One region of the Spirosoma humi genome, then DNA from elsewhere that is predicted to be linked to it. Evidence: riboswitches for the same ligand, from Rfam matches in the RefSeq annotation. Region 1 holds a riboswitch; the other holds the start of a gene.
The links. Region 1 has a riboswitch for S-adenosylmethionine ahead of metH (methionine synthase). Riboswitches for the same ligand answer to the same signal wherever they lie in the genome.
Positions count from the first base shown of each region.

Region 2: it holds a riboswitch for S-adenosylmethionine, as region 1 does, so the genes downstream of both, ACYU8Y_RS23915 (O-acetylhomoserine aminocarboxypropyltransferase/cysteine synthase family protein) here and metH (methionine synthase) in region 1, are expected to answer to the same signal.

Region 1 covers NZ_BAAHBR010000008.1:845,520-851,647, forward strand. Annotated here, with positions in the region: gene ACYU8Y_RS12265 (hypothetical protein) at 1-371, shown strand, start outside; gene ACYU8Y_RS12270 (carbamoyltransferase family protein) at 561-2,423, shown strand; gene ACYU8Y_RS12275 (SGNH/GDSL hydrolase family protein) at 2,440-3,594, shown strand; gene ACYU8Y_RS12280 (DUF5989 family protein) at 3,613-3,762, shown strand; gene ACYU8Y_RS12285 (SxtJ family membrane protein) at 3,767-4,129, shown strand; SAM riboswitch class I at 4,204-4,311, shown strand; gene metH (methionine synthase) at 4,418-6,128, shown strand, end outside.
Region 2 covers NZ_BAAHBR010000017.1:404,979-411,106, reverse strand. Annotated here, with positions in the region: gene ACYU8Y_RS23930 (esterase family protein) at 1-405, opposite strand, end outside; gene ACYU8Y_RS23925 (GDSL-type esterase/lipase family protein) at 480-1,073, opposite strand; gene ACYU8Y_RS23920 (homoserine O-acetyltransferase family protein) at 1,080-2,159, opposite strand; gene ACYU8Y_RS23915 (O-acetylhomoserine aminocarboxypropyltransferase/cysteine synthase family protein) at 2,253-3,566, opposite strand; SAM riboswitch class I at 3,777-3,880, opposite strand; gene ACYU8Y_RS23910 (DciA family protein) at 4,070-4,396, shown strand; gene ACYU8Y_RS23905 (polysaccharide deacetylase family protein) at 4,468-5,280, opposite strand; gene ACYU8Y_RS23900 (glycosyltransferase family 2 protein) at 5,235-6,128, opposite strand, start outside.

The sequences.
Region 1 (6,128 bases):
GCCAAAAACATCCCATCAGTCTGCAACTGATTAATGGAATGTACAAAAGCAATATCGTCAATCTGTTCAATATCAACTTTCCCCGCCGGTACAGTACGGAGCAGTATGAACAATTTGTTACGATTGTGAAAAAATCGGAGCAACTGTATCGCAACCAGTTCGGGAATGACAAGTTCTACGTGGTTATTTTTCCGGCCTACCCTATGGCCCCCGAGCTGCGTCAGCTTTTTGAGCGTGCTCACCTGAAGGTAATCGATTATTCGGCTCTGTTTTCCTGGAAAACAGCGTATGACGGGATGCATCCCGATGGTGATGCCTATAAACGCCTAGCCGAAAAGCTAGCCAATGACCTTCATATCAAGTCCATTTAAGGATTTCACCTTATTTTACTTACCCGTAGAACTAGGTATTGATGAATTGATTTAGTTTCTATTAAGTTACTAAAGCGCCAATTCAATATATTTTGTTAGTGGGCCGGAAAGTAATTGGTACTGAGTTAGATGGTTCGTTTGCGAAAAAAAACCTTTACTTTTGGCCTTGTTTGACCAGTAACATAGTTCATGACCATATTAGGCATTTCTGCTTTTTACCACGATTCAGCAGCCGCAATAATTGAAGACGGACGTATCATTGCCGCTGCTCAGGAGGAGCGGTTTACCCGTAAAAAGCACGATCCCGGTTTCCCGGCTGAAGCCATCAAATACTGTCTTCAGTATAGTGGGGCCGACCTCAACAAGTTAGATGCCATTGTCTTTTACGACAAGCCATTGCTCAAATTCGAGCGGCTACTGGAAACGTATTACGCGTTTGCTCCTCAGGGATTACGCTCCTTTCTGATGTCGATTCCGGTCTGGCTTAAAGAAAAGCTGTTCCTCAAACGGCTCATCCGGCAGGAATTGGAGAAGCTGGGCTATGACCCATCGCGTAAAATAAAACTGCTATTCCCCGAACACCATCTCTCGCACGGAGCCAGTGCCTTTTACCCGTCGCCTTTTGAGCGGGCGGCTATCCTGACCATCGACGGCGTAGGCGAGTGGGCAACGGCTTCAATTGGTCTGGGAGAGGGGAAAAACATTTCCATTCTCAAAGAAATGCGGTTCCCGCATTCCCTGGGCCTTTTGTACTCCGCTTTTACATATTTCCTGGGCTTCCGGGTCAACTCCGGCGAATATAAGCTGATGGGGCTCGCCCCTTACGGCGATCCCAATTCGCCCGATGTCGCTCGGTACATGGCCATTATTAAAGACAAACTGGCCGACCTTAAACCCGACGGCTCCGTCTGGCTGAATCAGGAATACTTCGATTACGCTACCGGCCTGAAAATGGTGAACGAGGCTAAATGGGCCGAACTGTTTGGTTTCCCCAAGCGGCAGCCAGAAGACGAGCTATTGCCCCAGCACTGTAACCTTGGACTGGCTATTCAGTATCTGACCGAAGAGGTGGTGCTGAACATGGGAAAAGAGGCCAAGCGCCTGACCAATGCCGATGCCCTGGTACTGGCGGGTGGGGTTGCCCTCAACTGCGTATCGAACGGAAAGCTTCAGGCATCGGGTCTGTTCAAGGATATATTCATTCAGCCAGCCGCGGGCGATGCCGGGGGGGCGTTAGGAGCCGCACTGGCTGCGTATCATATCTACTTTGGAAAGGAACGGATTGTTACGACCGAACGCGATGCCATGCGGGGCTCTTATCTGGGGCCAACCTTCTCGGATCTGGATGTGGAGTTGATGGCCAAAAAATATAAAGCCGTTGCTACGCACTACACCAACTTCTCGGACTTGACCCAGGATGCGGCCAAACTGCTGGCCGATGGGAATGTGCTGGGCTGGGTTCAGGGACAGATGGAGTTTGGGCCACGCGCTCTGGGCGGACGCAGTATCCTGGGCGATCCGCGCAACGCTGAGATGCAGAAGAAGCTGAACCTCAAGATCAAGTACCGCGAATCGTTCCGGCCGTTTGCGCCGTCGGTATTAGCTGAGGATTGCGCTGAGTATTTCGACTATGATGGTATATCGCCGTATATGCTGCTTGTTCATCCGGTTGCGCAGAAGCGCCGGACGCCGGTTCCGGCCGATTATGCCAGTTTCCCCCTGCGTGAAAAGCTCTACTACCAGCGGTCGGATCTACCCTCAATCACGCACATTGACTATTCGGCGCGTATCCAGACGGTCCATAAAGATACCAACCCCCGGTATTACGAGCTGATCGAATCGTTTAAGAAACTAACGGGTTTCGGCGTCATCGTCAATACCAGCTTCAACGTCCGTGGAGAACCGATCGTCTGCACCCCCGACGATGCGTATCGTTGCTTCATGCGTACCGAAATGGACTACCTGGCCGTTGGTAATTACCTCTTTGACAAGCGCAAACAGCCCGAATGGCAGGAAAAAGATAACTGGAAAGAAGAATTTGTTTTAGACTAACGAACGATCTGTTTTAATGCAATCAAAACTTGTTTCCAGTGTTGTTCGCCTGTTGCTGCTGGGATTTTTAACCTTATTCGTTTTTTACGGCGACCATTTCGGGGTTAGTTTCGACTATCCTCACAAAGGTCTGTTCGACAACATATACGTCCGGCTGATCAAGTGTTGTCTGTTCCTGTTGCTCACTATTGAGCTTTTGCGTGTGTATTACTACGGCGTCGTTAAAAACCCGAATCCGCCCAAACTGCTCGGTAACGTGGCTACTTTGTTGGTGCCCCTGATTGTCTTGATGTTTTTTGTCGAGATGGCATTTATGTTTATCGCGCAAAGCCAGGAAGGCGGACTCACGCTGGCGTCACACATTTGGTTTGAACGCTACTGGCCACCCATGACGGGCGATTACCGCGATGCACCCAAAACCGATACGCTGGGTAAAAAGAAAGTATTTATCGTTGGCGATTCGTTTAGCGCGGGCCACGGCCTGAAAACCGCCGAGGAACGTTACGGCAATATTCTGGGTGAGAAACTGGGGACCAGCCAATACGTGACCTACAACCTTGGCATATCTGGTTCGGATACCCGTGATGAGTATGCCCGGCTGTTGAAGTTTGGCAAGACGCCCGACATTCTGATTCTACAGTACTTTCCCAATGATATTGAAAAAGTGGCGCTGGAGCATGGCCTGGTTCCACAGGGATTCCGGCCTTACTCCGATCTGCCCCGCCCCATTCAATCGTTGTTTCAGCGGTCGTACCTGCTCAACTACCTGTACTGGCAGTTTCCGCACGGCAACTTCTCGCCCTTCGATGTCTATGCGCGGACGGCTTACGGAACACCGGCTATCATCAACGATCACCTGAGCGACCTTACCAAGTTTATCACCTACGCCAAAGAACACAACTGCCGCTTCTACGTGGTAATGTTTCCATTTTCGCACAACATCGAGAAGACAGCTGAGTATGTGAAGCCGGTTGTGACTCTTTTCCAGATCAACAACGTACCGATTCTGGACGCAGGAAAACTAATGGTCGACATTGAGCCCAAGGATCGGGTGGTGGGCCGGAACGATGGACATGCCAGTTCGATTGTGAATCAACGGGTAGGTGATGCACTGTTTAAGCTGGTACAGACGAATCCGGGAAATGGTCAGATGATATCTAACAGTAAATAAGTAAACTCAAATCAAAGTATGGAATTCTTAGAGGATATTTTCAAATTCATGAAGCAGCGCAAAAAGTGGTGGTTGGCCCCCATGATCATTCTATTGCTGCTCATTGGGGTTCTGATCGTCATTGGCGGTGGTTCGGCGGTAGCTCCGTTTATCTACACACTGTTCTAAACACATGGATATTACCGAAAAAGTAAAAGCCCAGCTTGTTATCGTAACGGGGCTGGTCGTCCTGTATTTTATCACCAAATCGCCCTGGTTTCTGTACGGAGCCGTGGCTGTAGGGGTGCTGAGTCTGGCCATTCCGGCCGTCGGTGATCTTATTGTAAAGGCGTGGTTCAAACTGGCTGAGGTGTTGGGGAACATCAACGGCAAAGTCATTCTGTCTATTCTGTTCTTTGTTTTCCTGTTTCCCATCGCGCTGCTGTATCGCATGACGGCCAAGAATCCGCTGGCCATCAAGCGTACCGATAACGCATCGTTCTATACCGAGCGAAATCACCTGTATACGAAACAGGACATGGAAGACGCCTGGTAGGCGCCGAAAAACGCATGTTGATTTCGGGCGTCTCGATTGTCGGGGCGCCCGATTTTTTTGCTTAGTTTTGTAAACGCTTATCCAGAAAGACGGAGGGAACGGACCCGATGATGTCTTGGCAACCAACCACTCCCCGGAAATGGTGCCAATTTCCTCCCGTCTTATGGCGGGATAGATAAGTTAGCCCCGAGCTATCTGTCTTTCTGTATCCAAGCGGTTCTATTTATTGGATTTTTTTTAGTGGACCCGTTGTTGGTACACTACTGATCACGCCTTCTATTACTGCCTTTGAAAACGATACACGAACTTCTTCACGAACGTATCCTGGTCCTCGATGGGGCCATGGGAACGATGATTCAACGGTATAACCTGACGGATGGGGACTATCGGGGCGAGCGATTCCAGGAATGGCCGCATGACCTGAAAGGAAACAACGATTTGCTGTCGCTGACCCGGCCCGACATTATTCAGGCCATTCACAAGCAATATCTCGAAGCTGGGGCTGATATTATTGAAACCAACACCTTCAGTGCTACGTCCATTGCCATGGCCGATTACCACATGGAGGAACTGGCGTACGAACTCAACTATGAGTCGGCCCGGATTGCTAAGGAAGTGGCGGTTGAGATGACTCGCCAGCAACCCGACAAACCAAGATTTGTGGCCGGAGCGATGGGACCGACCAACCGGACGGCTTCGCTCTCGCCCGATGTAAATAACCCGGCTTACCGGGCGGTTACGTTCGATGATCTGGTTAATGCGTATTATGAGCAAGTAAGCGGTTTGGTGGATGGCGGATCGGATCTGCTGCTCGTCGAAACCATCTTCGATACGCTCAACGCGAAAGCAGCTATGTTCGCCATCGACAAGTATTTTAATTTAAATCCTCAGAAGACCGCCCTGCCGATCATGATTTCGGGCACTATTACGGATGCCAGTGGTCGAACCTTATCGGGGCAGACAACGGAAGCGTTCTTGTATTCTGTTTCGCACTTGCCTTTACTGAGTGTGGGGCTTAACTGTGCGCTGGGAGCTGCCCTGATGCGGCCATATATACAAACACTCTCGCAGGAAGCGCCTTTCTTCACGTCGGCCTATCCGAACGCGGGTTTACCCAATGAATTTGGGGAATACGACGAAACGCCGGATATGATGGCGTTGCAGATGGAGGATTTCATCAAAAGCAGCTTTGTCAATATCGTTGGCGGTTGCTGCGGCTCAACACCCGATCACATCCGGGCCATTGCCGATGTAGCCGCCAAATACCCACCCCGGCAGTTACCGGAGCCGGAACCCTACCAGAAATTGAGCGGGTTGGAGCCGCTCAAGATTACAGAGCAAACCAACTTTCTGAACGTTGGTGAACGGACTAACGTAACGGGTTCCAAAAAGTTTGCCCGGCTTATCAAAGAAGGAAACTTCGATGAAGCCCTCAGCATTGCTCGCGGACAGGTAGAAGGGGGCGCCCAGGTGATCGACATCAACATGGACGAAGGCATGTTGGATTCGGTAGAAGCCATGACTACGTTTCTGAACCTGATTGCTGCCGAACCGGATATTGCCCGGGTTCCCATCATGGTCGATTCGTCGAAGTGGGAAGTCATTGAGGCTGGTCTAAAGTGCGTGCAGGGCAAGGCGATTGTCAATTCGATCTCGCTTAAAGAAGGCGAAGACGCCTTCATCGAACGCGCCCAACTGGTAAAACGCTACGGTGCGGCTGCCGTGGTGATGGCCTTCGATGAGAGTGGCCAGGCCGACTCCTACGAACGGCGTATCCAGATTTGCGAACGCGCTTACCGGATTCTGGTCGATAAGGTTCATTTTGCCCCGCAGGACATTATTTTCGATCCGAACATTCTGACCGTTGCCACGGGTATCGAAGAACACAATAACTACGCGGTCGATTTTATTAACGCCACCCGCTGGATCAAGCAGAACCTGCCGCTGGCCAAAGTAAGCGGTGGCGTATCCAATATTTCGTTTAGTTTCCGGGGCAACG
Region 2 (6,128 bases), on a different contig from region 1:
GCCAAACCACTGGGGATGCCGAAAAGCAATGTTCAACGCATGGTAGGCACCCAGGCTACAGCCGTGCGAAATCATAAATGGTTGTGGGTTTTTGAGTCGGGACAGGGGCAGTACTTCGTTGATAATGTACTGTTCATACTGTCCATGCCTGCGAATGCGATCGTGGGGATGTGCGGAATGATTGTAGATACTTTCGCGGTCTATACTATCCACGCAGTAGAGTTGCAGCCACCCATTCTCGATTTTTTCGGCCAGCGCATCTACCAGACCTAACGATTCATATTCATAGAACCGCCCACGACGAGTGGGAAATACCAGCACACGTGCGCCCGCATGGCCCAAAATAAGCAGTTCCATGTCGCGGTTCAGGTTGGGGCTAAACCATTTATGATACTCACGGTGCATAACGACGGTATTAGGTACCTGTGAAATTGCACTAATTAAGGAGAACCTCAACGACGGTGTGGGTAAACAAATCGTTAAAAAATCTGGGCCTGTTGTTGCAAAGCCTGTTGCCATGCCTGGTAACCAACCGGATTCAGATGCAATCCATCATTTTCGAAAAATTCCCGGCGTGGTTTGCCATCAGCCGCCAGCAAGGGCGTCGTCATGTCGACATAGTGGCAATCCGGCAATCTGGCTAACTCGTTACGAATCAATTTGTTCGTCTCCAGAATCTGTCTGGAAATACCCCAACGGGCAGGGCTGACTTTGATCGACAAAAAATACCAGGGTACGCCGGGTAGCAACCGGCTCATTTTTTCGGCGAAAGCGCAAAAAAACAAATAAACTTCCTGAGGATGACGGCCATCGCCGAGGTCATTATCCCCAGCGTAAAAAACCAGCGATTGGGGGGCAACCGGAACGATCAGTCGCTCGAAAAACCAGGTGCAAGCGGCTAATGTTGACCCACCAAAGCCTAAATTCAATGTCTTGCTGTCGGGGAAATCCTGCGCCAGCGTTGCCCAGAGCCGAATGGATGAACTCCCGTAAAAAACAACCCGATTGGTTGCCTGTGGTGTAACGGCTACTCTATTTTCTACTTCTCGAACGTCGGCTTCGTACCAGACCATAATGCACTATTTAACCGACGGATTGCTGTTTATCAACGAGTTGGTTGTCGGAACCACGGCAGATGAAGCTGCACTCGCCATCCACTTCCGGATAATGCCCGTCAGTGGTCTGAATTCAATTAAAAACCCATCGTGCCCATACAACGAGTCGATTTCTTCGTAGGACGCATTGGGAATGTGCCGGGCCAGAAACTGCTGTTCAGATGGCGGAAAAAGCAGATCAGACCGAATACCAACCACCAGTGTTCGGGCTTTCACTTGCCCCAGTGCATTCAGAATACTGCCCCGGTTCCGCCCTACATTATGCGAATCCATTACCTTCGACAGTACCCAGTAAGTAAATGCATTAAACCGGTCGGCCAGTTTTTCGCCCTGATAACGCTGGTACCCTGCTGCTTTAAACCCATCTAATTGCTCATTGTTATCCAAAGCCTGGGTAAATCCGTAAGTATCATAGTTTCGATACGAAATCATGGCCATGGCCCGGGCGGCTTTCATGCCTGCCAGGCCAGCATCGTCGCGTTGTTCAGCCCAGGTCGGGTCCGCTTCAATTGCCATCCGCTGCGCTTCGTTGAACGCGATACACCAGGGAGACGCAATGGCGCTGGACGCTATCAACACCAGATTTTCGATCAGACCCGGTTGCAAAATAGCCCATTCCAGGGCTTGTTCACCCCCGACTGATCCGCCAAGGCAGGTATGGATTTTTTCGATTCCTAACTCCTGGCGCAGTAAGTCTAGAGCCGCCACCATATCGCGGATCGTCACCATCGGAAAATCGTGGTGATAGGTTCTGCCCGTCACCGGATTGACCGACAACGGCCCCGTAGATCCATAACACGAGCCAAGGACATTGGCGCAGATTATAAACTTCTGTTCAGGGTCGTAGTATTTACCCGGTCCCACCATACCCCCCCACCAGTCGCCCGCGTCGGCATCACCTGTTAAGGCATGACAAATCCAAACAACATTAGACTGATCGCTGTTGATGGTACCGCGTGTGGTATACGCCAGCCGGAATCCCGGCAAGCTTTCCCCCGATTCGAGCGGAAACGAATACTTATAATCGAAATAGCTAAGGTTCAATCAAGTCTATAATTTGTCGTTTGTGATTTGCCGTTGCCTATGCTGCTGATCAATAGAGCCGCTAAGCGCAGGCAACGGCAAACCACAAACGGTTTAACCAAGAACCGGTTCGGCAATTTTGGCGAAAGCCTGCTCGAAGTCAGCTTTAATATCGTCGATATGTTCAATACCCGCCGACACGCGCAGTACTCCTACCGCAACGCCCGCACTAGCCTGCTCCAGTTCACTTAACTGTTGGTGCGTCGTAGCGGCAGGGTGGATAATCAACGTTTTCGAATCTCCGACGTTGGCCAGGTGGCTCACCATTTTCAAATTGTTTACAAACTGATCGGCGGCCTCGCTGCTTCCTTTCACTTTAAAAGAAAAAACACCCCCGAAACCGCGCTTCAGGTATTTTTTAGCCAGATCGTGGTAAGGGCTGCTTTCCAGACCTGGGTAGTTGACGGCTTCGACCTGCTCATGCTGTTCGAGCCATTGCGCCAGCGCCAGCGCGTTCTGCACCGTACGATCGACCCGCAGGGACAGCGTTTCGACACCCTGCAACAACAGGAACGAGTTAAATGGACTAATGGCCGGCCCCCAGTCACGCAGCCCTTCTACACGGGCCCGAATAATAAACTGGATATTGCCAAACGGGCCACCAACCCCAAAAACATCGCTGAATACCAGACCGTGATAGCCTTCTGACGGCTCACTGAACTGCGGGAACTTACCGTTGCCCCAATTGTAGTTTCCACTGTCGATAATAACGCCCCCAATGCTGGTACCATGACCACCAATCCACTTCGTTGCCGATTCGACTACCACGGCCGCTCCGTGTTCGATAGGCCGGAAAAGGTAACCACCCGCCCCAAACGTGTTATCCACGATCAGGGGCAGATCGTGCTCTTTTGCCAACGCAGCAAACGCATCGAAATCGGGAATATTGAATCCTGGGTTACCAATTGTTTCGAGGTAGATCGCTTTGGTTTTTTCATCGATCAGCCTGGCAAACGACTCGGGTTTGTCTCCATCCGCGAAGCGGGCTTCGATACCAAGCCGTTTGAATGAAACCTTGAATTGGTTGTAGGTTCCCCCGTACAGAAATGAGGTCGTCACAAAGTTGTCGCCCGCACTAAGAATGTTGCTCAGGGCAATAAACTGAGCCGCCTGACCCGACGCTACCGCCAACGCAGCCACCCCGCCTTCGAGAGCTGCAATACGCTTTTCAAATACGTCGGAGGTAGGATTCATGATCCGGCTATAAATGTTGCCGAATGCCTTCAGCGCAAACAAATCGGCACCATGTGCCGAGTCATTAAAGACAAAAGAGGTGGTTTGATAAATGGGAACAGCACGAGCGTTGGTTGTCGGGTCGACCTCTTGACCAGCGTGCAGTTGAAGGGTATCAAAATGTAGTTCAGCCATGGTTTTAGAAATAGGTTTGATTTATCGATTGTGGTTCGCAGCAGGCTAGCCGCACTGGCGCTGCATTCCGGCAACGTCAACCGACAACCTGTCGACCATCAAGGTAGTGTTGAACACGACAAACCCTCCCGGTTTTCGTGGCGATTGGTGAAGATTGCTTAGTAAGCCCCGGAGGACATACAGTGCTGCAGATAAAGCATGTGTATTACCGATTTATAGTCCCTAAATAACTTTAGGCAGGAGTTAGCACCTTGCCATGCGGTAGGTTGCCAGCGGTTCACAGAGCCTGATCTCTCCTCGCTTCTTTATAAATCAACGCGCGTCGTAAGGCATAGAAGCGACGCGTTGCTATTGACTTGATGGCGCAAGTATACTAGCCAAACGGCGTGAATCCAAACACCACTTCTTTTTTCTGCACGATTAACTTTTTTTAATACAGCACGCTTACCGCTGCTCAATTAAGTCGATTCATTGTTTACTTTTGTAGTACGAACCCCTCCATCATGAACCAGACGTACCGCTATAATCGTGAAAATGCCACCCGTGTGGCCGGAGTTACGTCTTTAAAAGATGCGATCGGGCAATTGTTGAAAGCCTATCAGCTTCAAACCCGGTTCAACGAAACGTACCTTGAAGCCTTCTGGGGGCGTATGATGGGGCCATCCATTGCCTCCCGTACAAACCGGCTTTATGTTCGGGATCGTAAGCTCTATATTGAAATTGCGTCAGCCCCTCTTCGTAACGAACTCGTCAACGCCAAGCAGAAACTCATTCAGCTGGTCAATAAAGATATGGGTACGGAAGTGATCGACGATGTCATTTTCATCTAGATAGCCATCCCAAACGCAGAAGGGCGCACAGTGTCAATGCTGTGCGCCCTTCTGCGTTTTTATACTTTGCACTACATTACTTTCCCAACGGATGTGTGCAGGCTTAGCGTTTCGGCAAATTCACCCATCGTCATGAACTGGCCGAGCGGTTTCAGGTAGCGCAGCAGTTTCTCGACCCGATCGAGCAATTCGTCCCGCGAATGCCGGCGAACATAGGCCGGAATTTTTTCGTAAGCCGACAAATCCGTAAACTCCCAGGGGTGAACATACAGATTCAGAAAGCCGTCGGAACGGAGCGTTTGGCGGCAAAGCTGTTTGTAATAGGCAAACGGAAAATTTTTCAGGCTTAACCAGAACAGCGGCAAGCGGAGTGTGGGGGTTACCGAAGCTGGAATTTGCCAAACTCCCGATTCGCGGAATGGGTGACGGGGCTCGCCCCAGTGGTTGTATCGACCAGGCAACCAGGTAGGATGCAGGGACGAGTTGTAGCGGTAGCCAGCTTGGTGCACGTCTTCCGGGTCAACGAACCCCATTCTTGCCCGACGGAAACCCGTTACGGGTTGTTTTAGTAAGGCTTCCAGCGCCAATCGGGACTTCAGAAGATCGGCGGGCTCGAACGTCGTATGAAAATAGCCGTGCGAGGCAATTTCGTGTTTTCGGGCCAGGGACCGAATCAAAGCAGGCTCGTGAAGGGCGTAATTAGCCGTTGTAAACAGCGTTGTTCGGGCACCAACTTCTTCGAACCGCTCGGCCAGGAGGGTTAACCCACGCGTTGAAACGGCTACTTGTTCACGTAAAGGAATCGCGTGGCCAAATTCAACGGCGGTGTCAAACTCTTCTACGTCAACGGTGAATAAAATACTTCCTGAATGGGGGCTTGCCATGTTGTTACACTCTCCTCTATCTCGCTCGTGTCGCCGATGATGTAAGCGGGTCGGCCTTTGACTTCTACAAACGTTTTGCCCAAATATACGCCGATGATCCCAATCATAATAAACTGCACCCCGCCAATAAGCACCATCAGCAAAACCAGCGTTGTCCAGCCGGATACCGTTGCATTCGTAAAATAATGTTCATACAGCGCTTCGGCACCGAAGAGAGCAGCCAGAAAAAACATCCCAAAACCGAGTAGCACAGACATGTAAAGCGGCCTCGTGGAAAAAGAAGTGATTCCCATAGCGGCCAGTTGCAGCATTTTCCGGAATGAGTATTTCGACCGGCCAGCGTACCGGGCCGCGGGTTCGTAAAGAATACGGCACTGCCGGAAGCCGACCCAGGAAATGGCACCCCGCAGGAAAAGGTCGTTTTCTTTGAACTGCTTCAGGGTATCTACTACTTTGCGATCGAGAAGCCGAAAATCGGCAGCCCCATCTTCAATCTGTAAGTTGGAAACACTACGCAGTAATTGATAGAAGTATTTCGATGTTTTTCGTTTAAACCACGACAGTTTGGGGTCAGGCTGCCGAACGGTGTAGACCACTTCGTATCCTTCGCGCCACTTGTCAATCAGGGTTGGAATCAGCTCCGGTGGATGCTGCAGGTCGGCATCCAGACAAATAACGGCTTCGCCACGCGCATTGTCGTAGCCGGCCCGTAACGCCATCTGATGGCCAAAATTTCGGGAAAACGACAGGAACCGAACGACAGGATAAACTTGACTCAATTGCCGGAGTACATGGCGTGTCTGATCGGAGCTACCGTCATCAATGATCAGAATTTCGTAAGAATTGTA